Regions from separate parts of the Paraburkholderia sp. BR10882 genome, predicted to be linked through region 1. Evidence: riboswitches for the same ligand, from Rfam matches in the RefSeq annotation. Region 1 holds a riboswitch; each other region holds the start of a gene.
The links. A riboswitch is a leader RNA that binds a small molecule or an ion and turns the genes downstream of it on or off. The one in region 1 is predicted to bind cobalamin.
Positions count from the first base shown of each region.

Region 2: another riboswitch for cobalamin. It lies ahead of cobW (cobalamin biosynthesis protein CobW); the one in region 1 lies ahead of AB3X99_RS23350 (porin).
Region 3: another riboswitch for cobalamin. It lies ahead of cobG (precorrin-3B synthase); the one in region 1 lies ahead of AB3X99_RS23350 (porin).
Region 4: another riboswitch for cobalamin. It lies ahead of AB3X99_RS03460 (CbtB domain-containing protein); the one in region 1 lies ahead of AB3X99_RS23350 (porin).

Region 1 covers NZ_JBFPKP010000009.1:180,884-186,223, forward strand. Annotated here, with positions in the region: gene AB3X99_RS23345 (phosphatase PAP2 family protein) at 41-2,002, shown strand; gene AB3X99_RS23350 (porin) at 2,060-3,154, opposite strand; cobalamin riboswitch at 3,211-3,345, opposite strand; cobalamin riboswitch at 3,436-3,618, shown strand; gene AB3X99_RS23355 (TonB-dependent receptor) at 3,721-5,340, shown strand, end outside.
Region 2 covers NZ_JBFPKP010000017.1:48,535-53,874, forward strand. Annotated here, with positions in the region: gene cobN (cobaltochelatase subunit CobN) at 1-2,110, opposite strand, end outside; gene cobW (cobalamin biosynthesis protein CobW) at 2,138-3,223, opposite strand; cobalamin riboswitch at 3,443-3,713, opposite strand; gene AB3X99_RS31380 (cobalamin biosynthesis protein) at 3,856-4,347, shown strand; gene cobO (cob(I)yrinic acid a,c-diamide adenosyltransferase) at 4,347-4,949, shown strand; gene AB3X99_RS31390 (cobyrinate a,c-diamide synthase) at 4,954-5,340, shown strand, end outside.
Region 3 covers NZ_JBFPKP010000017.1:35,318-40,657, forward strand. Annotated here, with positions in the region: gene cobM (precorrin-4 C(11)-methyltransferase) at 1-104, opposite strand, end outside; gene AB3X99_RS31320 (cobalt-precorrin-6A reductase) at 101-844, opposite strand; gene cbiE (precorrin-6y C5,15-methyltransferase (decarboxylating) subunit CbiE) at 841-2,067, opposite strand; cobalamin riboswitch at 2,336-2,523, shown strand; gene cobG (precorrin-3B synthase) at 2,619-4,016, shown strand; gene AB3X99_RS31335 (precorrin-8X methylmutase) at 4,009-4,635, shown strand; gene AB3X99_RS31340 (precorrin-2 C(20)-methyltransferase) at 4,636-5,340, shown strand, end outside.
Region 4 covers NZ_JBFPKP010000001.1:746,041-751,380, reverse strand. Annotated here, with positions in the region: gene AB3X99_RS03475 (ABC transporter permease) at 1-402, opposite strand, end outside; gene AB3X99_RS03470 (ABC transporter permease) at 416-1,105, opposite strand; gene AB3X99_RS03465 (CbtA family protein) at 1,424-2,176, opposite strand; gene AB3X99_RS03460 (CbtB domain-containing protein) at 2,190-2,408, opposite strand; cobalamin riboswitch at 2,448-2,593, opposite strand; gene AB3X99_RS03455 (histidine phosphatase family protein) at 2,638-3,261, shown strand; gene AB3X99_RS03450 (patatin-like phospholipase family protein) at 3,335-4,372, opposite strand; gene AB3X99_RS03445 (hypothetical protein) at 4,416-4,997, opposite strand; gene AB3X99_RS03440 (lysylphosphatidylglycerol synthase domain-containing protein) at 5,076-5,340, opposite strand, start outside.

The sequences.
Region 1 (5,340 bases):
ATAACCACACAGCATCAATCACGACGACGGAGCCCTCAGCATGCCCGCATCACGCCACCGAATTGCACTGCCGGTCTACCTGGCAGTGCTTACCAGCGTTGCCGCGCTGACCGCCTGTGGAGGCGGCAATAGCGATCCCGCCACCACCGCCGCGATTCCCGCGCCGCCAGCCGACCCCGGCTTCGTGGACAACGCACCGATTCCCGACGTACCGGCTTTTGTCGACAACATCGCGACCAACCAGCGCGGCGACGCGCGTTACGCCACGCTCGCGACGAATGCGGGCGTGCGCGTGGTGGCGCGCTTTCTCGATCTCTGGCAGCCGCTCACGCAGCTGGTGGACGCGGGCGTCTCCGCGCCCGCCAACGGCACATTCCCCGCGGTCGTGCAGTCGACGTGGACGGGCGTCCCCACCGACGGCACGCCCAACGGCACGATCCTCAACAGCACCGTGCTGAACGCGAACATCCAGTACGTCGTGACTGCGACGACCCAGCGCAGCCAGGCGCAGGCCGACGCGGCCTACTACGACGATCGCCGCGGCAAGGGCTACAGCGTGACCGACGGCATGGGGCCGCTCACCGCCGCCTGGCACTCGGCTGCGCAGCAGACGACGAGCATCACGTCGATTCCCGCGGACGCGACCACGACGCTCTACAGCGACTCGGGCAACAACACGGGCGTGGGCAGCACGAGCAACGCAACCTTCGGCAAGGTGGTCGACCTGCTCAACACGATGGGCAACAATGCTTCCACCGAGCCCGCCAAGCGCTTCTACAAATACGCGCGGCCGTTCCGCTGGAGCACGAGCGTCGTGGTCGACCCCACGCTCGTGCCGGCCATCAGCACGACGCCGTCCACAGACGGCGGCTTCATCAGCGGCCACGAAGCCGAAGCCATGCGCGACGCGATGACCATGGCATACCTCGTGCCCGAGCGTTACCAGGAAATGGCGAGCCGCGGCCTCGAGCTCGGCGAAAACCGCATTCTCGCGGGCATGCATTCGCCGCTCGACGTGATCGGCGGCCGCATGTTCGCGCTGGCCGCCACTGCCGCGAATCTCTACGATCCCGCGAACGCCACGCTCAAGAGCGCGGCCTATGCGCAGGCGCACAGCGCGCTCGAACAGGCCACCGGCACGAGCGCCACGACCTTCCCCGCCTTCGCGCATTCGTCCACGACCGCGACCGACCGCTTTGCCGACTATGCGACCAACAAGTCGGAGTTCGCGCGCCGCATGACGTTCGGTTTCAGCCAGATCGAATCCACCGAAGCGCCGCCCGTCGTGCCCAAGGGCGCCGAGGTACTGCTCGAAACGCGCTTCCCGTACCTGAGCGCCGACCAGCGCCGCATCGTGCTGAAGACGACCGAAGTCGTCTCGGGCTATCCGGTCATGGACGACGCCGAGGGCTGGGGCCGTCTGAACATGTTTAGTGCTGCAGATGGTTATGGTGCGTTCAACGGCAATGTGATCGTGGCGATGGACGCGACCCAGGGCGGCTTCAACGCCGCCGACACCTGGCGCAACGACATCGCCGGCTCGGGCAAGCTCACGCTGCAGGGCAGCGGCACGCTCACGCTTGCGGGCAATAACAGCTACACGGGCGGCTCACAGGTGAGCGGCGGCATGCTCGCTGCAGCGTCGACCACGGCCTTCGGCAACGGCGACGTGTACGTCGGGTCCGGCGGCGGCGTGACCGTGGCGACGAGCGCACCGTTGACGGTGGCGGGCAAGTACACGCAGCTCGACGGCACGACGCTCGAACTCGATATCGACGGCAACGGCGGCGGACGCCTGCGTGTGGGCGGCCAGCTCACGGTGGCGGGCGGCACGCTGCATGTGAAGTTCGTGAACGGCTATACGCCGAAAGTGGGCGACACGATCGACGTGATCGACGGCAACGGCGCATCGGTGAAATTCGCGACCGTCACTGTCGATGGCTTCAAGGCCACGCCCGTTTATTCTTCGACCGGCGTTTCGGTGAAGCTCTCGGCTTCGTGACGTAGCCACGCAGTATAAAGGCCCCGAATCGCAACGGTTCGGGGCCTTTTTTACGCATCAGAAGCGATGCCGGATGCCCGCGGCCACGAGCACCTGGTTGCGGCCGCCCGACGGGTCGCAGGTGTTGATCATCGCAAGCGCACCGGACGACGCGCGCTGATAGATCGCCTCGGTATAAACGTCCGTGCGTTTGGACAGTTGATAGCCGGCCTGCAGCGCGCCTTGATGCCAATGCGCGGAGGTCGTGCCCGTGTAGGCATACATGCCCGCGAGCGAGAACGCGGGCGTCACCTGCGATAGCGCATTCACTTCGTAATTGCTGAATGCGATCGAAGGCAAGGGCGCGCCGCCGTCGGCCTCGCTGACACCGGTATGAATGGAACGCGACCAGGCCGCGCCAAGCGTGACGTCGCCCAGCGCGTAGCTCATGCCCGCGCCGATGATGTCTTCGCGCTGCACCGCGACCTCGGTCGGCACGAGGCCCGCACCCGGCAGCACCGACGTCTCGTACGCACCCACCGAAGAGGCGCCGCGGCCGTTGATGTGCATCCACGCCACGCCTGCGCTGAACGGGCCGCCTTCGTAATGGACGCCGAAGCCGTAAGCGCGATTTTGCGCGAAGCGCCCCGCCTCGTTCGAAAACGCGTACATCGCGCCGGCGCTGAAACCACCGTACGTTGCGCTCGCGTACTTCACGGCGTTCGAGGCGAGCCACGAATTGTTGGCGTTGTCGTTGTCGAACGGATGCGCGAATGCCGTGCCGCCCGCGCCGCCCGTTAGCGTGAACGGGGCGAAGTAGTCGTGCATCGTGTCGTACTGGCGGCCTAGCGTGATCGTGCCGAGTCGTTCGGATTGCAGACCAACGTAGAACGGATGGTCGTTGAAGGCTTCGCCAGAGGTGGCCGAGAAGCCGCGCTCGAGGCGAAAGATCGCGGCGTTGCCGCCGCCGAGGTCCTCAGTGCCCTGCAGGCCCCAGAAGCTGCCGTCGACAAGACCCGAGCCTGCACGATATTGGGTGCGGCCGCCAACGTCGCTGACATAGTCGACGCTCGCGTCCATCTCACCGTACAACGTGACCTGCTGCGCCGAGGCGCCAGCGCCGGTGAATGCCAATGCCGTCCCACCCAGGACGGCGAGAATGTTCTTGTTCATGAGTCATCTTGTTTGTGTAGGTGGGATTGTGTGGACGAGCGCCGTCCGCCCCCGCTCGATGCGGCGAGGACGTAGCGAGGTCTGATTTCTGGCTCGATTGACAGCCGGTCACAGTGGCGCGACCGCGCCGGATTCTCACTGGCTTCCCTGCTGCGTTTCGCTTGTGCAGCGCCTACGCGCGAAAAACAGCCGCAAGGATAGCGTAAGTTGCGGGAGCAGCCAAACCGGGTGTTTTTGCCACACGACGCTCGTCAAAGGTTGACGCACCGAATGCGCGGCCCTTACCCTTGCGCCCTGATGGTTCCCGGCGACGGGATCAAAAGGGAACGCAGTGCAAGACTGCGGCTGCCCCCGCAACTGTAAGCGGCGAGTCCATGCCAGAGAAGGCCACTGGGAAACCGGGAAGGCCGGCTGCGGATGTCGACCCGCGAGCCAGGAGACCTGCCATCAACCGAGTCCAGCAGCCGCAGCGGGCGGGGATCCCCGATGCGCAAGCACCGCCCGCGTGGCGATCGCCCGTTGCACGGACAGCCCGTATTTCAGGAGCTGTTTCCAGCCATCGCATCATGAAGTTTCGCCAATTCGTATTGACTTCCGCCGCGCTCGCCTGGGCGTGGCAAACCGCGCATGCCGCCGACGCCGCCGACGCCGCCGACGCCGCCAATGCATCGTCCGCCCAGGCGCGGCAGCAAGCCGGCGGCGACACCACGCTGCCCAATATCCTCGTCGTGGGCGACGCGCAGCATCTGCCACAATCGTTCGATCAGCGCTACGCAACCACCCAGGTGCTTACGCGCCAGGACCTCGAACGCGTGTTCCCCGTCGACCCCAGCATCGCGCAGGCGCTCGCCACGCTGCCGGGTGTCACCGTCTCGCAGACCGGCGGCCCAGGGTCGTACACGGGGGTGAGCATTCGCGGCTCGTCGGCCGACCAGGTGGCCGTGTTCATCGACGGCATACGCATAGGCTCCGTCACCACGGGCACGGCTGAATGGGCCGATCTGGCGACTGCCTCGTTCGACCGCGTCGAGGTGATCTCGGGCCCCGCGGCCGCCTCGTTCGGCGCGGACGCCATGGGCGGCGTCGTGCAGCTCTTCACGCGCCATGCGTCGAACCAGCCGAACCAGACCACCGTCTCGTTCGGCGGCGGCTCGAACAAGACCTTTGACACGCAGGTGCGCACCTCGGGCACAATCCCATCGACAGGACCGCTTTCCGCACTGAGCGGCCTCACCTACTCGCTGGGCCTGCACGACTACAACACGGCGGGCATCGACGCGACGCAGCCCGGGGCCTACGGCCACGAAGACGGCCGCAATCCATACCACGCGCAGAACCTCGACGCGCGCCTTGGCTACGCGCACGACAACTGGTCGATCTCGACCTTCGCGCTCTACCACCGCTCCGATCTCTCCTACGACAACGCGGGAGGCAACGACCGGCAGCGCGACACGCAGCTCACGACCGGTCTCGCGTTCCACCTCGACATCACGCCGACCACGCAGTTCGACCAGTCGGTGGGCTACGCGACGGACCGTCAGTTCCTCTATTCGAACGACCCGACGATCCCGACCGACGAAATCGACTCGACGCGCTTTTCCACCTCCACGTCGATCACGCATCAGGAAAGAGGCCATACGCTCTTCGGCATGCCGCTCGACGGCGAGACCAAACTCGCCTACGACTACACCCGCGAGCTGGCGTTCCTGCCGGTGGATGTGCCGGGCGGCCTGCCCGCGCGCAACGATTCGGCCGTGTCGATGCATCAGTCGACCACGCTCGGACCCGTCACGCTGTTTCTGGCGGGGCGGCACGAAATCGTGCAGGGGCAATCGGTGAATACGGGCAACGTCGCGCTCTCGTGGGCCATCACGCCGGTCTACACGGCGCGCGTTTCGTACGGCAATGCGTTCCGCCTGCCGACGTTCAACGACCTCTACTATCCGGGCTACTCGAATCCCAACCTGCTGCCCGAGCGCAGCGACTCGGTCGAAGCCGCGCTCGATGCCACCACGTCCATCGGCACGTTCACGGCGGCCGTGTACGACACGCGCGTGCACGATCTCATCACGTACAACTCGCAGACCTTCCTGCCCGTGAACGTGGGCCGCGCGCACATTCAGGGTCTCGACCTCTCGTACAAGGGCACGCTCGGCCAGTACACGCCGGTGAGCCTCACGGTGGGG
Region 2 (5,340 bases), on a different contig from region 1:
GCGATTCGCCGAACGTATGCAGGCCGTCGCGAATCTGCGCTTCCTTCAGCTCGCACAGGTAAGCGTCGGCGCGCGTGAGCAATTCGTCTTCGCCCGCCTGATCCTGCGGCGCGGCGACGCTCAATTCCTCGTGCAGCCGATGCTCGATGATGGTCGCGAGTATGGTCTTGCGCAGCAGCTTCGCGCGGCGCGGGTCCACCATCAATGCTTCGTAATACTCATCGACCTGACGTTCGAGGTCTTGCAGCGGCCCGTAGTTTTCGGCGCGCGTGAGCGGCGGCATCAGGTGATCGATGATCACGGCCTGGGCGCGGCGCTTGGCCTGGCTCCCCTCGCCCGGATCGTTGACGATGAACGGGTACAGATGCGGCAGCGGCCCGAGCGCCATGTCGGGCCAGCAGGTGTCGGCGAGCGCCACGCTCTTGCCCGGCAGCCACTCCAGGTTGCCGTGCTTGCCCACGTGCGCGATGGCGTCGATGCCGAAGGTCTCGCGCAGCCAGAAGTAAAAAGCGAGATACGCATGCGGCGGCACGAGTTCGGCGTCGTGGTAGTTCGCGTAGGTGTCGTCGCCGCGCGAGCGCGAAGGCTGAATGCCCACGAACACCTGGCCACAGCGCCAGCCCGCAATCATGAAGCGGCCGCGGCGCACGGTGGGGTCGTCCTCCGGCACGCCCCAGCGCGCGATCAGCGCGTTTTGCGCCTCGGCGGGCAACTGCGAGAAGCGCGCGCGGTAATCATCGAGGGAAAGACTCTGCCATGCGGGGCGCAGCGCGCGGGTGTCGGGATCGTTCGTCACGCCCTGCGTGAGGATGCGCATGAGCGCGTCGCCGTCTTCGGGCAGATCGGCCACACGATAGCCTTCGTCACGCAGCATGCGCAGGATGCCGACCACCGAGGCCGGCGTGTCGAGTCCCACGCCGTTGCCAATGCGCCCTTCGCTCATCGGATAGTTCGCGAGCACGAGCGCGAGTTTCTTCTCCGCGTTCGGCAGGCTGCGCAGACGGCACCACCGGCGCGCCAGTTCGGCGACGAACGCCACGCGCTCGGCATCGGGCTGATAGCGCACGACATCGACCTGCGTCTCTTTGCAGTGGTATGCGAGGCCCTTGAAGCTGATCGCACGCGTAATCACGCGGCCGTCCACTTCGGGCAGCGCGATATGCATGGCGATGTCACGCGAATTCAGGCCGTGATTGTCCTTCACCCAGTCTTCGCGATTGCCGCCGCTCAGGATCACCTGGAGCACGGGCGCGTCGCCGGCGAGCGCAATCGGTTCGGGGTCGTCGAGCGACGAAGCCGCGAAGGCCGTGGTATTCAGCACGAGCGAGACGTCGTGCTCGGCCGCCAGTTGATCGAGCACGTCGCGGCTCAAAGTGTCCTTGAGCGACGTGATCGCAAGCGGCAGCGGGTTCAGGCCGCGCGCGAGCAGCGCGTCGATGAGGGCATCGAAAGCGGCGGTGTTCGCCGCCTGCAGATGCGCCTTGTAAAACAGCAGCGCGACGACCGGCGCGCCAGGTTGCCAGCGCGCGCGCCATTCGTCGATGGTCGCGACGTCGCGCTGCGGGCAATAGAGCGCAGCGGCGGGCAACGCAATGGGCGGCGCAGGCTCGCTGCCCCAGTCGAATGCGCGCCACGCGAGCGCACGCAGGAACGATTCGGCGTTGGCCGCGCCGCCTTCGCGCAGATAACGCCACAGCAAGCGGCAAAACTCGGGCTCGGCGCGGCTCTTCGCGATGAGATTGGGGTCTTCCTGCAAGTCGCCCGAAAACATCGCGAGCAGTTGCCCGCGGCGCTCGGCTAGCGAGACGACCTGCTCGATGCCATATGGCCAGTACGTTTCGCCGCCCAGATGATCGACCACCACCACGCGCGCGTGCTGCAGGACATCTTCGACGTAGAAGTCCACCGACGCGGGCTGGCGCAAATACGTGACGTTCGCAAGCCGCACGCTCGGAAAACCTGCGGGCAGGCGCGGCACGACGCTCGCCAGCAGCGCTAGCGTCGTGTCCGCCGAACTTAGCACGACGATCTCGGCGGGCTGCTGGTCGATCCGGATAACGCCCTGCGTGTCGTCGACGAAACCGCCTGGCGTAGTGCGCAGCAAATGCATGGGACTGCCTCGTCTAGCTGGGTGCGCTCACTTCGCGGCCGCGGTCTGCACATTCGCCAGTGCGATATCGAAGGCCGCTTGCAGCGTCGCGCCATCGAGATCCTCTCCGATCAGCACGAAGCGGCTCGCAAGCGGCTGCGCCGCGCTTTCCTGCTCGTTCCAGCGGCGGTCGAAATAGCTGTCGAAGCGGCGGCCCACGCCTTGAATCACGAGGCGCATGGGCGCACCCGGCAGCGCGGCAAAGCCCTTCACGCGATAGATCGTGTGCGCATCGACGAGTTGCTGCAGCGCCTCGATCACAGTCTCGCGCGAAGCCGCATTGCCCGACACCACAACCGAATCGAACTCGTCATGATGATGATCAGGATCGTCGGCGGAACCGTGATGGTCGTGCCGCAGATGAATGCTCTCCTCGGAGGCCGCCTCGAGCCCGAGCAGCGTATGCAGATCGAGCTTGCCGTGCTGCGCGCGCACGATCTTCACCTGCGGCGGCAGCTCTTCGCGCAGCTCGGCGATGAGCGCGTCCTGGCCCGCAACGTCCAGCAGATCGGTCTTGTTGAGAATGACGAGGTCGGCGGCCGAAAGCTGGTCTTCGAACAGCTCGTGCAGCGGCGACTCGTGATCGAGGTTCGGGTCGGCGCGGCGCTGCGCGTCCACGGCCTGCGGATTTTCGGCGAACTGCCCGCTCGCGGCGGCGGGGCCGTCCACCACGGTCACGACCGCATCGACGGTGAACGCGTTGCGAATCGACGGCCAGTTGAACGCCTGCACGAGCGGCTTGGGCAGCGCGAGACCCGAAGTTTCGATCAGCACGTGATCGACATCGCCGCGGCGTTCGAGCAGTTTCTCCATCACGGGGAAGAATTCTTCCTGCACGGTGCAGCAAAGGCAGCCGTTCGCGAGTTCGTAGAGCTGGCCTTCCGTTTCGTTGCCGTTCTCGTCGCAGCCAATGCCGCAACCGCGCAGAATCTCGCCGTCGATACCGAGTTCGCCGAATTCGTTGACGATGACCGCGACGCGCAGGCCGCCCGCGTGCTGGAGAATGTGACGCAGCAGCGTGGTTTTACCGCTGCCGAGAAAGCCCGTCACGATCGTGACCGGAATCTTGCGCATTTGCATGAAGTGCTCCTTCGGCGCCAGGCCGTATCGAGGGGCATGGTGCGTCGCGCCTGCCGTTCGTGCGGGTGCCGTGTTGCGCACACGCGCGTATCCATGGAGACGCTGTCACGCGCAACGATTCAACAACCTGCAGGGGACGAACGACCAGAAACGCACCCAGGCCTCGCCCGGCTGACGCATGAAAATCACGGACCCGGCACCGCATCCCCGCAGCACGAATCCCACGTATCTGGCCGGTATCCGGACTGACGAAACACCGCTTCGCCTTCCCGCGCGAGCGGCCTTGCGGCCGGCTTGCACAGTGGCGTGGACTGCGTAAAGCATGGAAGCGGTTTGCGGCATTCGTGCGAACGCCGCGCTCGTTGTACCGTTGCGGGTGCAGTTCAGGTTGGCCACGCCCGAGGCGGGATGGCTCCCTGATTCCCGTTTAACTGCGCGCGCATTATGAATCGCGCGCGCGAGCACCAGAGTGCGTGCGAGTGTAGGCGCGGGGGGCCCGTGCGTCAAGGAAGGCGTGGGAAGCCGCAAAAGCGTGTGCTATCGTAGCGCGCATCCGGCGCCCGCCGGAACGCGACGCTTTTGCTCGTTTTGCCCCTGCGGTCACGCCTTCGATCGACGCCCTCGCCGTGAATCCTGCCGAAAATCGCGCCTCGGGCGCAGCCTCATTCGAAGCCACGCCGGAACCCGCGCAGCGCGTGCCGCCGCTTGCGCTCGGCATCGGCTGCCGGCGCGGCGTGACGCTCGCGCAGGTCGAAGCCGCGGTGCGCGCTGCGCTCGACGCGTGGCCGCTCGACAGCGTTACGGCCGTGGCAACGCTCGATGCAAAAGCCGGCGAACCCGGCTTGCAGGCGTTTTGCGCGGCACATGCGCTGCCGCTTCAGACGTACACGCGGGAGCAACTCGCCGCGACACCGATACTGGCGCCACCCTCCGCAGCCGCGCAAGCGCAGTTCGGCGTAGACGGCGTGTGCGAACCCTGCGCGCGTCTGGCGGCGGGCGGCGCTCCGCTCGTGCGCGGCAAGCTGGCGCTCGACGGCGTGACGGTCGCAATCGCAGGCATTCTGCCAAACGACGCAAATGCGGACGCGATAGCGCCGCAACCAAACCAATCCCGATGATGAAAACCGATCCCGAATCGCACCAACGCATGACGCAACGCCGCCGCGAAGGCCACGAGAAGAAGCAGGCCGCCGCGACGCACGAAAAGGGCCTGTTGATCGTCAACACCGGCAACGGCAAGGGCAAGAGCACGGCCGCGTTCGGCATGGCCGTGCGCATGCTCGGCCACGGCATGAAGCTAGGCGTCGTGCAGTTCATCAAGGGCGCGCTGCACACGGCCGAACGCGATTTCCTCGGCAGCGTTGCGCACTGCGAGTTCGTGACGATGGGCGACGGCTACACCTGGAACACGCAGAATCGCGACGGCGACATCGCCACCGCGCGCAAGGGCTGGGACGAAGCGAAGCGCATGATCGAGAGCGGCGAGTACGCCATGGTGATCCTCGACGAACTCAACACGGTGCTCAAATACGAGTACCTGCCGCTCGACGAAGTGCTCGGTGTGATCGCCTCGCGCGCGCCGCACGTGCACGTGGTCGTGACGGGTCGCCATGCGCCCGACGCCCTGATCGAAGCGGCCGACCTCGTCACGGAAATGCGCCTCGTGAAGCATCCGTATCGCGAGCAAGGCGTGAAGGCGCAAAAGGGCGTGGAGTTTTAAGCGCATGAGCGCAACGGTTGCCTGCCCCGCGCTCTTCATCAGCGCGCCCGCTTCGGGCCAGGGCAAGACCACGCTCACGGCTGGCCTCGCGCGACTGCATCGGCGCGCGGGCCGACGCGTGCGCGTCTTCAAGACCGGGCCGGATTTTCTCGACCCGATGATCCTCGCACGCGCGAGCGGCGCGCCCGTGCTCTCGCTCGACCTGTGGATGGTGGGCAAAGAAGCGTGCCGCGCCCTGCTCGCGCAGGCGGCGCGCGACGCCGACCTGATCCTTATCGAAGGCGTGATGGGCCTGTTCGACGGCACGCCGAGCAGCGCCGATCTCGCGACCGAGTTTGGCGTGCCGGTGGCCGCCATCGTCAGCGCGAAGTCGATGGCGCAGACCTTCGGC
Region 3 (5,340 bases), on a different contig from region 1:
GAGCCCGCGTAGAGAATGACGGGGCAATTGCGCACGAGGCGCTGGCCTTTCACGGTGATCAGTTCAGGATCGCCCGGCCCCGCGCCGATGAAGAAAACGGTCATGCGTGGAAACTCCGCTGAATAGGGTTCGCGAGCGCGTCGATTGCTTCTTGCGCTGATGTGAACTCACATTGCGCGTCGGGCAGCGGCGGGCGCTGCATCATCACCACGGGCAAGCCCTTTTCGCGCGCGACGGCGAGCTTCGCTTCGGTCGCCGCGCCGCCGCTGTTCTTGCTGACCACGACGTCGATACGCGCTTCGGTAAAGAGCGTGCGCTCGCCAACGGCCGTGAACGGCCCGCGCGCGTCGATGATGCGCGCACGGGCGTGGCCGGGATGCGCTTCAAGGCAACGGATCGTCCAGTGCTGCTGCGGCGGCACTTCGTTCAGATGCGCAAGCGGTTCGCGCCCGAGCGTGAAGAGCGGGCGCGCGAACGGCATGACCGCTTCGACTACGCCGGCCCAGCCGCTCACCATGCGCCAGTCGTCACCGGGCTGCGGCTGCCACGGCGCACGCCGCAGCGCCCAGTACGGCACGTGGGCAGCTTCGCACGCACGCGCCGCGTTGGCGCTGATCTGCGCGGCATAGGGATGCGTGGCGTCGAAAACCAGTGTGATGTTTTCGTCCGCGAGAAAACGCGCGAGCCCTTCGGCTCCGCCAAAGCCGCCCACCCGCACCGCGCAGGCGAGATCGGCGGGCACGCGGCCAAGGCCCGCGAGCGAGTAGACGTGCTGGGGGCCGAGCGTGCGCGCGATCGCCAGCGCATCGCCGGTGCCGCCGAGCAGCAGGATGCGCGCCGTCATGGCTTGACGGCCTCGTAAAGCGTGACGGGCAAAGCCTGACGCCAGGTGTCGAAGCCGCCCAGCGGCTGCGCCTCGCCGATGCCGACGCGCGTGAGCGTGCCGCCGTGCTGCGCGCGCCATGCCACGAGTGCCGCTTCGCTCTGCAACGTCACCGCGTTCGCGACGAGCCGCCCGCCGCTCGCGAGCGCCGCCCAGCACGCGTCCAGCACGCCGGGTACGGTCACGCCGCCGCCGATAAAGACCGCGTCGGGCGCGGCGAGCCCTGCGAGCGCGTCGGGCGCGCGGCCCGCAACGAGTTGCAAACCCGGCACGCCCAACGCCGCGCGATTGTGCTCGATGAAGCGTTGACGCTCGGCGTTCGCCTCGATCGCGATCGCGCGGCAAGCGGCGTGCGAACGCATCCATTCGATGCCGATCGAGCCGCTGCCCGCGCCCACGTCCCACAGCAACGCGCCGGGCGTCGGCGCGAGACGCGCGAGCGTGAGCGCGCGCACGTCGCGCTTCGTAATCTGACCGTCGTGGCGGTAGGCGTCGTCGGGGAGGCCTGGCGTGAGCGTCCAGCCGCGCGCGAGCGTCTGCGCACTATTGCTTTCGCATTCGAACGCGACCAGATTGAGCGCCGCGGCTTCTTCAACGTGCCACGCATCGGCGCGGCCTTCTATGCGGCGTTCGAGCGGGCCGCCCAGATGCTCGAACACGGCAAGACGCGTGGCGCCGAAGCCCGCTTCGGCGAGCAACGCGGCAAGCGCCGCGGGCGTGCGCCCATCCGCGCTCAACGCGAGCACGCGCGAGCGCGCGTAGAGATAGCGGCGCAGCGCATCGAGCGGACGGCCGACGAGCGAGAGCATCGCCGTATCTTGCAGCGCCCACCCCTTGCGCGCCGCCGCGAGCGAGAGCGATGAAGGCGCGGGCAGCACGCGCATTTCACCGGGCACCACGCGGCGCGCGAGTGTCGCGCCCACGCCGAACAGCATGGGGTCGCCGCTCGCGAGCACGCATACGGACTGATCCGACTCGCGGTACGCAAGCAGCGCCTCGACGCTAAACGGCTGGGGCCACGCTTCGCGCCGTGCACGCACGCGCGAGGGCAGCATCGCCAGATGGCGTTCGCCACCCGTCACGATGGCCGCGTCGAACAGCGCGCGCCGCGCGTCGCGCCCGAGCCCCGCGTATCCATCGTCGCCGATGCCCACCACCGTCAGCCATGCCTGCGTGCCCTGCATTCGCTCTCCCGCCGTTGCCTGTTTCTCTACACCGCCACGGGCCCGCAGCCCTATTGTGGGGCGGAGCACGCGTGAAAACGGGCATAATACCGTGTCCGCCGGCGCCTTTAAGGCAGTTTTGCATGGGACCGGAGTAAAGCGCTGAAGCGCTAACTCCGGATCGCAGCTTTGCATGGGACCGGAGTAAAGCGCTGAAGCGCTAACTCCGGATCGCAGCTTTGCATGGGACCGGAGTAAAGCGCTGAAGCGCTAACTCCGGATCGCAGCTTTGCATGGGACCGGAGTAAGCGCTGAAGCGCCAACTCCGGATCGCAATCAGGGAACACAGCAAGCTGTGGCCGCCCCGCGACTGTGAGCAGCGAGACCGCATCCACCCGAGCCACTGGTTTTACCGGGAAGGCCGATGCGGTTCACGACCTGCGAGCCAGGAGACCTGCCGGCCGACTGTTCGCGCGAACCCATATCGGACGGGGTGTACCGATACCGCTGCCGTTTCCCGCCTGCCGTGCGGGCAACGCGCCGCTCCAGCGTGCTGCTTACCCGGTAATGCCTTGAAACACGAAACGAAGCCTGTCTCGCCCGCTGCCGCATTGGCCGGGCTCCGCCCCTCGGCGTGCCCGGGGCTCCTGCGCGTGGTCGCGGCGCGCGACGGCGGCCTGTGCCGCATCCGCCTGCCTGGCGGCGCGCTGAGCGCCGCGCGTGCGCGGGCCCTCGCCGACGCAGCGTCGACGCACGCGAACGGCGTACTCGAACTGACCAATCGCGCGAACGTGCAGATTCGCGGCGTGCGCGCCGGCGAAGAAGCGGCATTGAGCGCCGCGCTGATCGACGCAGGCCTCGGCCCTGCCGGCATCGACGCCGCGAGCCCGGTCGAGCGTGCATGCGCCGCCGACGAATTGCGCAACGTGATGCTGAGCCCGCTCGCGGGCCTCGACCCTGACGCGTTGTGGGACACGACGGAACTCGCCGCCGCGCTCATCGACATGATGCAGCGCGAGCCACGCTTCGCCGCACTCTCGCCCAAGTTCGCGTCGCAACTCGACGGCGGTGAACGTGTGGCGATGCTCGAGCATCCGCACGACATCTGGCTCGCCGCGCTGCCTTATGGCGCAACGGTGCGCTTCGCGGTGGGCCTCGCAGGTCGCCCCACGGCGCAGCCAGTCGGCACGCTCGCGGCCGAAGACGTTTGCGCATCGATGCGCGCGCTGTTGCATGCGTTCCTCGATCTCGCGGGCGCGGACGCCACACGCATGCGCGACGTCCTCGCCACTCATTCGCTCGACGCGCTGCTACAGCGCGCGCAACAGCATGGCGACTTCACGTTGACGCGTGACGACGCCACGCTGCCCGCTTGGCGCCGCGCGGCGAGCCCCGCCGGCTTGCGCCTCGGCGCACACGCGCTGCACGCCGACGGCAGCGGCTACGTGGGCGCGCAACCCGCTCTCGGCCGTATCGACGCGCCAACGCTGCGCGCACTTGCCGCGCGCGCGGAAGACTCGGGCGACGCGACATTGCGCGTGACGCCCTGGCAAGGCGTCCTGCTGCCGAATGTGCCCGCGCACGCCATGCCCGCCGCGCTCGAACGCCTGGACGCGCTCGGTCTCATCGCCTCCCGCGCCGACCCGCTCGCGCGCCTCGTCGCGTGCACGGGCTCGACGGGATGTGCAAAAAGCCGCGCGGACACGAAGGCAGACGCACAGCGCCTCGCCGCAATGCTGCCGCCCGACGCCGAAGCCCACCTGAGCGGCTGCGAGCGCTCCTGCGCGGCCGCGCATTGCGCGCCGTTCACGTTGCTCGCCAGCACCCCGGACCACTACGACCTGTACCAGCGCGACGACACGCAAAGCGGCTTCGTCCAGCGCTTTGGCCAACTCATCGCGCGCAACCTGACGATCGAAGCCGCTGCGCTTGCACTCGCGCAGCGGCCCCGGAGTAACCAAGATGTCTGATTACATTCGCGACGGCCAGGCGATCTATCGCGAGTCGTTCGCGACGATCCGCGCCGAAGCCGACCTCTCGCGCATTCCCGCCGACCTCGAAAAACTTGCCGTGCGCGTGATTCACGCATCCGGCATGGTGGATGTGGCCGCAGACCTCGCATTTTCCGCAGGCGCGGGCACAGCGGGCCGCAACGCGCTCGCGGGCGGCGCGCCGATTCTCTGCGACGCGAAAATGGTCGCTTACGGCGTGACGCGCGCGCGCTTGCCGGCGAACAACGCCGTGATCTGCACGCTCGACGATCCCGCCGTACCGGATCTCGCGCGCGAGATCGGCAACACGCGCTCGGCGGTCGCGCTCGAACTGTGGCGGCCGCATCTCGCAGGCAGCATCGTGGCGATCGGCAATGCGCCCACCGCACTCTTTTATCTGCTCGACATGATTGCCGCCGGTGCTCCGCGCCCCGCGCTCATCCTCGGCTTTCCGGTCGGCTTCGTCGGCGCGGCCGAGTCCAAGGCGCAGCTTGCAGCCGAAAGTCACGGCGTACCCTTCGTCGTCGTGCACGGCCGCCGCGGCGGCAGCGCGATGGCCGCCGCCGCCGTCAACGCACTCGCTTCGGAGACCGAATAAATGATCCGCAAAGGACGTCTGCACGGCATTGGCGTCGGCCCCGGCGACCCCGAACTGCTCACACTCAAGGCGCTGCGCCTGCTCAAGGCCGCGCCCGTGGTCGCGTATTTCGTCGCGAAGGGCAAGAAAGGCAATGCGTTCGGCATCGTCGAGGCCCATCTCGAAGCGGAGCAGGAACGCCTGCCGCTCGTGTACCCCGTGACGACCGAAGCGCTCGAACCGCCGCTCTCGTACGAAGCGATCATCGCCGACTTCTACGACGGCGCGGCGCAAACGCTTTCGCGCCATCTCGACGCCGGACGCGACGTGGCCGTGATCTGCGAAGGCGATCCGTTCTTCTACGGCTCGTACATGTATCTGCACGACCGGCTCGCCGCACACTACGAGGCCGAAGTCGTGCCGGGCGTGTGCTCGATGCTGGGCGGCGCGGCGGTGCTGGGCGTGCCGCTCGTCTACCGCAACCAGAGCCTCGCCGTACTCTCGGGCGTGCTGCCCGAGGACGAATTGCGCCGGCGCCTGGCCGACGCGGATGCCGCCGTGATCATGAAGCTGGGCCGCAATTTCGACAAGGTGCGCCGCGTGCTGGGCGAACTGGACCTCGCGCATCGCGCGCTGTATGTCGAGCGCGCAACCATGGCGAACCAGCGGATCGTCCCGCTCGACGACGTCGATCCGATGGCTTCGCCGTACTTCTCGCTGCTCGTC
Region 4 (5,340 bases), on a different contig from region 1:
TTCCACTTCGCCGTGGGTGGTCGCGCGAATCGCACCCGCGAAGATCTCCGTCGTGTACGCACAGGTGTTGAGCGCGAACGCGAGCACGGCGCAGTTCAGGCCGCTGCGAAAGAACGCGTCGAGCAGCGGCTCCGAACGGATGAATGCGAGACTGTACACGCCCGTGTAGATGAGCAGCAACTGCACGTAGAGCGGCGTGCCGCGAAACACGTAGGTGTAGAAGCGCACCGGCAGCGAGAGCCAGCGGCGGCTCGAGACGCGCGCCACGGCGAGCGGCACCGCGCACACGAACCCGAAGGCCACGGAGATCACGAGCAGCCACAGCGTCATCGCGAGGCCCGAGACATGCTCGCCGTCCCAGTAGAGGAACGCGCGGCCGAATTGCTGGATGATTTCGTTCATGACGGCCTTGTCCTCACAGTTGCGCGTGACGCACGCCCACCGAATAGCGGCGTTCGAGCCAGACGAGCGCGAAGTTCGAGAGCGTGGTGATCGCGAGGTAGATGAGCGCCGCGATCACGAGGAAGAAGAACAGGTTGAAGGTGCTGCGGCCCGCGTCCTGGGCGGCCTTCACGACATCGGCGAGACCGATGATCGACACGAGCGCCGTTGCCTTCACGAGCACCTGCCAGTTGTTGCCGATGCCGGGCAGCGCGAAACGCATCATCTGCGGGAAGAGGATGCGGGCGAACACGCGCGCGCCGCTCATGCCGTAGGCGTGCCCCGCTTCGAGCTGGCCGCGCGGCACCGCGAGAAACGCGCCGCGGAACGTTTCGGTGAAGTACGCGCCGTAAATGAAGCCGAGCGTGACGACGCCGGCCACGAACGGATCGATATCGATCTGCGCCATGCCGAGCGCGTCGGTGGCTTCGTTCACGCCGATCTGGATGCTGTAGAAGAGCAGCAGCATCAGCACGAGGTCGGGCACCGAGCGGATCAGCGTCGTGTAGGCGGTCGCCACGGCGGCGAGCGGCCGGTTGAACGAGAGCTTGGCCGCCGCGCCAGCCAGACCGAGCAGCACGGCCACGCCGAGCGAGAGGAGCGAAAGTTCGATGGTCTGGATCGTGCCGGCGAGCAGCACCGGGCCAAAGCCGTAAAGGATCACGCGCGTCTCCGGAACAAAGTTGTTTTGTCGTTTCGGGCGGCCTCGCGCGGCACGTGGGCGCCGCTGAAACCGATGAACTGGCGCGGATCGTCTCAGTGCAAAATGGATTGCTCAAACTCGTGCGGCGCGGATATTGCAGTGCAGCATTGCCGCGCGACGCGTCGGCGCGTGCGGATCAGGCCCGCACAGCCGCGGGCGCGATGCTTTTGAAAGGCGAAAAAAAATGCCCCGGCACGCGAGGCGCGCGGGGCATTTACGCAAGTTTGGGGTCGCTTTTTCGATAGGCGCGCGATGTGCGCACTGCGGCCCCGGCGGAGCTTATGCGGCGCGCGTTTGCGTGCCGCGTGCGCTGCCGGTACGGGCGTTCACGCCGAGCAGCTTTTCGGCGAGCGCGCCGAACAGCAGACCGATCGTCGTCCAGAGAATGAACTGCATGCCGATCGACACCGTGCGGAACTTCCACAGCAGCACGGCCGGGAACGCGGCGGGCACTTCGTTGATCGTCGGCAACGCGAGCTGGATCGCGCCGATCACGACGACGAACAGCACGAGCGCCACGACCGAAGCGTTCCAGAGGCCAAGGCGCGGCACGAACGCGGCGCGCACCTTGAGCGAGAACACCGACACGGCGATCGAGATCGCGATCATCAGGAAAAAGAGCCCGGTGCGATAGCCGATCGTCTCCGGGTCGCCGACCGAGGGCGGATTCGCCGGATACTTGATGTTCGGCACCAGGTAGATCGCGACGAACGCCGCGAGCGCGAGCCAGGCCGAGAGCGCGCGCGGCGAAAGACGCCCCACGCGACCATTGGCATACGCGAAGACGAGCGCAAAGAGTCCGCCGATCGACGCGCCATAGACCATCACGCCCGTGAAGAGACCGACGCTCGCCTGGGTCTTGCGGCTGACGATTTCGGGCTCGGGCGCTTCGCCCTTCGCGGCGTCGGCCTTCTCCTCGAAGGAGATCGCCTGATCGATTTGGGGCTCGCCCGCGATCTTCGCGAAGCCGAACGTGAGAAGTCCCGCGGCGATGCCTGCGAGCATGCCGCGCACCAGCAACTTGCCAACCATGGTCAGCTCCCGGTCAGTGGCAGGGGAAGCCGAGCAGATGGCGGCCGTCGTGAACGAACTCGTGGACGTACATGCCCGGGAAGATCGACGTGGCGCCCTGCTCGGCGCCCACGAAGTACAGGGCCAGCAGCAGCATCAGGCCGCCGAAGATCGCCCAGGGCAGGATGTCTCGCAGCGCAATGGGCGCCGGCGCGGCCGGGGCGTGCTGCAAGGGGAATGAGGTTTCGGACATGCTGACTTCTCCTGGGGTTACGCGCCCCGCTAGTCGTTGAAAGAGTGGTTCACGACGCGCAGGTCTGACTTCCGTTGCTTCGATGTTTTCGACGGCAAGCAGTTACAGTGGCGCGACCGCGCCGGACTTGCACCGGCTTCCGCGTGTCGTGGAGCCTGTATTCTACGCGCTGCGGCGGCCGGCCGCGGCCCGGATGTCAGCCAAAGAGTAGTGAAGCATAAGGAAAAGCATGTCGACGACAGTCTGGCTGGTGAGCCATGCGGCGAACGCTGCGCTGCGCTCGGGCACGTTCCCGCACGTGCCTGAAGTGCCTGTTGCGGGTGAAGACGCCGAAGCAGCGCTCGACGCGCGCGCACTCGAGGCGCTTGCCGCCTGGCGCGAGCGCTGGCACGCGGGGCTGGCCGGTGGTAATCGCAATGGCGAGGCGCCGCGCGCGCTCACGAGTCCCGCCGCGATCGCCTGCGCGAGCGCACGCGCGGCAGGCTTCGCCGGGGCAACGCCAGCTGAAGCGCTCGCCGAAGCCGCCTTCGGTGCATGGCAAGGCCAGCGCCTGACGGATCTCGCGCGTGAAGCGCCCGAGGCCCTTGCGGCCTGGACGCGCGATCCGGGCTTTCGGCCGCCAGGCGGCGGCGAATCGTTCGACGATGTCCGCACGCGCGTCGGCGCCTGGCTCGATGCGGTGCCCGACTCGGGGCACAACGTGGTCGCCTTCACGCACGCGAGCGTGATCCGGGCGGCGATTCTTCACGCGCTGGGCGCGCCGTCGGCGGGGTTTCGCTCGATCGAAATCGCGCCGCTTTCCGTGACGGCCCTACGCCGCACAGAGCACGGCTGGGTTTGGCTCGCGGCGTGAAGTGAGGACCGGAACGGCGCTACCGCCCTGCCCTCGCCGTCGCCGGCATTCTGGATCGGTAGCCAGAAGCGCTCTAGTCCAGCCCCAGCTGTGCCTTGATGGCCGGCATCATGTACTGCACGGCTGCGCGCCCTTCCTCGATGGCGGGCGCGGCGCGATGAAAGTCGAAAATCCCCATGCCGCCCAGGCGCGGCTGGATCAGCACGTCGGCGGGCTCGCCTGCCAGGCGGCTGCGCGTAATGCGCACCTGCATGATGTCGATGCTCTGGGCCACCGAACTCAACACGGAAGGCGCACGCGTGCTAGGCGGCGGCGCCACGCGCACGTCCGGACCGCCAGCCGCGCCGGGGCCTGCAGGCTGCAGCCAGCGCGGAAAGCGCTTGCCATTGCGGCGCAGGAGCGGTTCGGGCCCCGCTTCGCTGTTTTCGGCACCATTGGCGCCGCCGCTGGCCGCCACGGCGGCCGATGCCGCCGTGGCCGCGTCGCTCGCCTCCACGGGCAGCTCGCGCGGCATCGTGTCGATCGCACCGCCCAGGTCGCGGCCGTTGAGAATGTCGTGATTGAGGTCGATGGCGATCACGGTGTCGGCGCGCATCGCACGCGCGGCGGATACCGGCACGGGGTTGCTCAGTCCGCCATCCACGAGCCACACGCCGTCATGCCAGATCGGCGTGAAGATGCCGGGAATCGCGATCGAAGCGCGCACGGCGTCCACCACGCCGCCTTCGCGCAGCCAGACTTCGCGTCCCGTGTCGAGTTCGGTAGCAACCGCCGTGAACGGCAGCCTCAGGTCATCGATCGAGCGGCCGTTGAACTGGTGCGCAAACAGGTCGATCACTTTGCGCCCGCCGAGCAGCCCGCCCGAAAAACGCAAGTCGAGCAGGCGCACCACTGTCTGCCAGGTCAGCTTGCCTACCCAGTCTTCAAGCCAGTCGAGATCGCCGTTCGCGTACACCGCGCCGACGAGCGCGCCAATCGACGTACCGCATACCACGTCGGGCTTGATGCCCGCTTCCTCGAGCGCGCGAATCGCGCCGATATGCGCCCAGCCGCGCGCAGCGCCACCGCCGAGCACGAGTCCGACACGCTTGGGCCGTCGCCGGTTCATCATGCGCGCCTCCTTGCGTGGCCCTGGGTCGACTGAGTCAACGCAGTCAGCGACCGCGGATCACGTCCGAGCGCGAGGTCGTCGTGACCCGCCCGTCCGGTCCGAAATGCACATTGAAATACGCTTCGGGCGTCACGCCCCCTTCCAGCCACTTCCAGCTCCACACCGTCTCCTTCTTCAAGCGGTAGCCGGCCACTTGCCCGGGTTTACCGAGCAATCGCCGGACCTCGTCCTCACTCATGCCGACGCGGATCTTCGCGAAGTTTTCCGCAGTAAGCGCCTGAGTAATGGCCACGAGCCGCCCGTTCGGACCGATGTCGACCATCCAGGTCTTGAGGCCCTGCGGGCCGCGCGGATATTCGAGGCGGCGCGAGCCGTCGTCGAACACGCGCTCGGTCTCGGGCTTGCCCATTTGCTCGCGCACCTGCTCGAGCGTGGAAACGCCTGGCGTGAGGCCCTTGAGCAGCAGCGCGTCGGGCTTCACGGAATCGAAGAACGCCTTGAATCCCTGCCGGATGGTATCGAGCATGGCATCGAACTGGCGATCGTCGCAGCCGGAAAGCGTGAACGCCGCCGTGGCGGCGCACGCGAGCGCGAGCGAACGCGTGAGTGAAAACGTGGGCTTCATGTCCTTGCTAACGCATCAACATGGGCTTGCGTCTACGCGCGCCGATCCGGCGCGCATCGACATGCCCACAATGTACCGTCAATGGACCTGATCGTGCTGCGAGTCCCGCTTCGGGGTCGGCGCGCGTGCGGACACGCTCGCCGCGGCGGGCAGCGCGTCAGCAGTCTGCGCGGCCGCCTGCGCGCCGTGGCGCATGGTGCGACGCGTGCGAACGATTTCCGCAGCCTGCCACGAGAGCAGCGCGAGCACGCCGAACACCACTTCGCGCATGCGCTTGACGAGCGCGAGCGAGAACGCCACGTCCTGGCTCACGCCAAACAGCTGCGCGAGCAGCACCACGGCG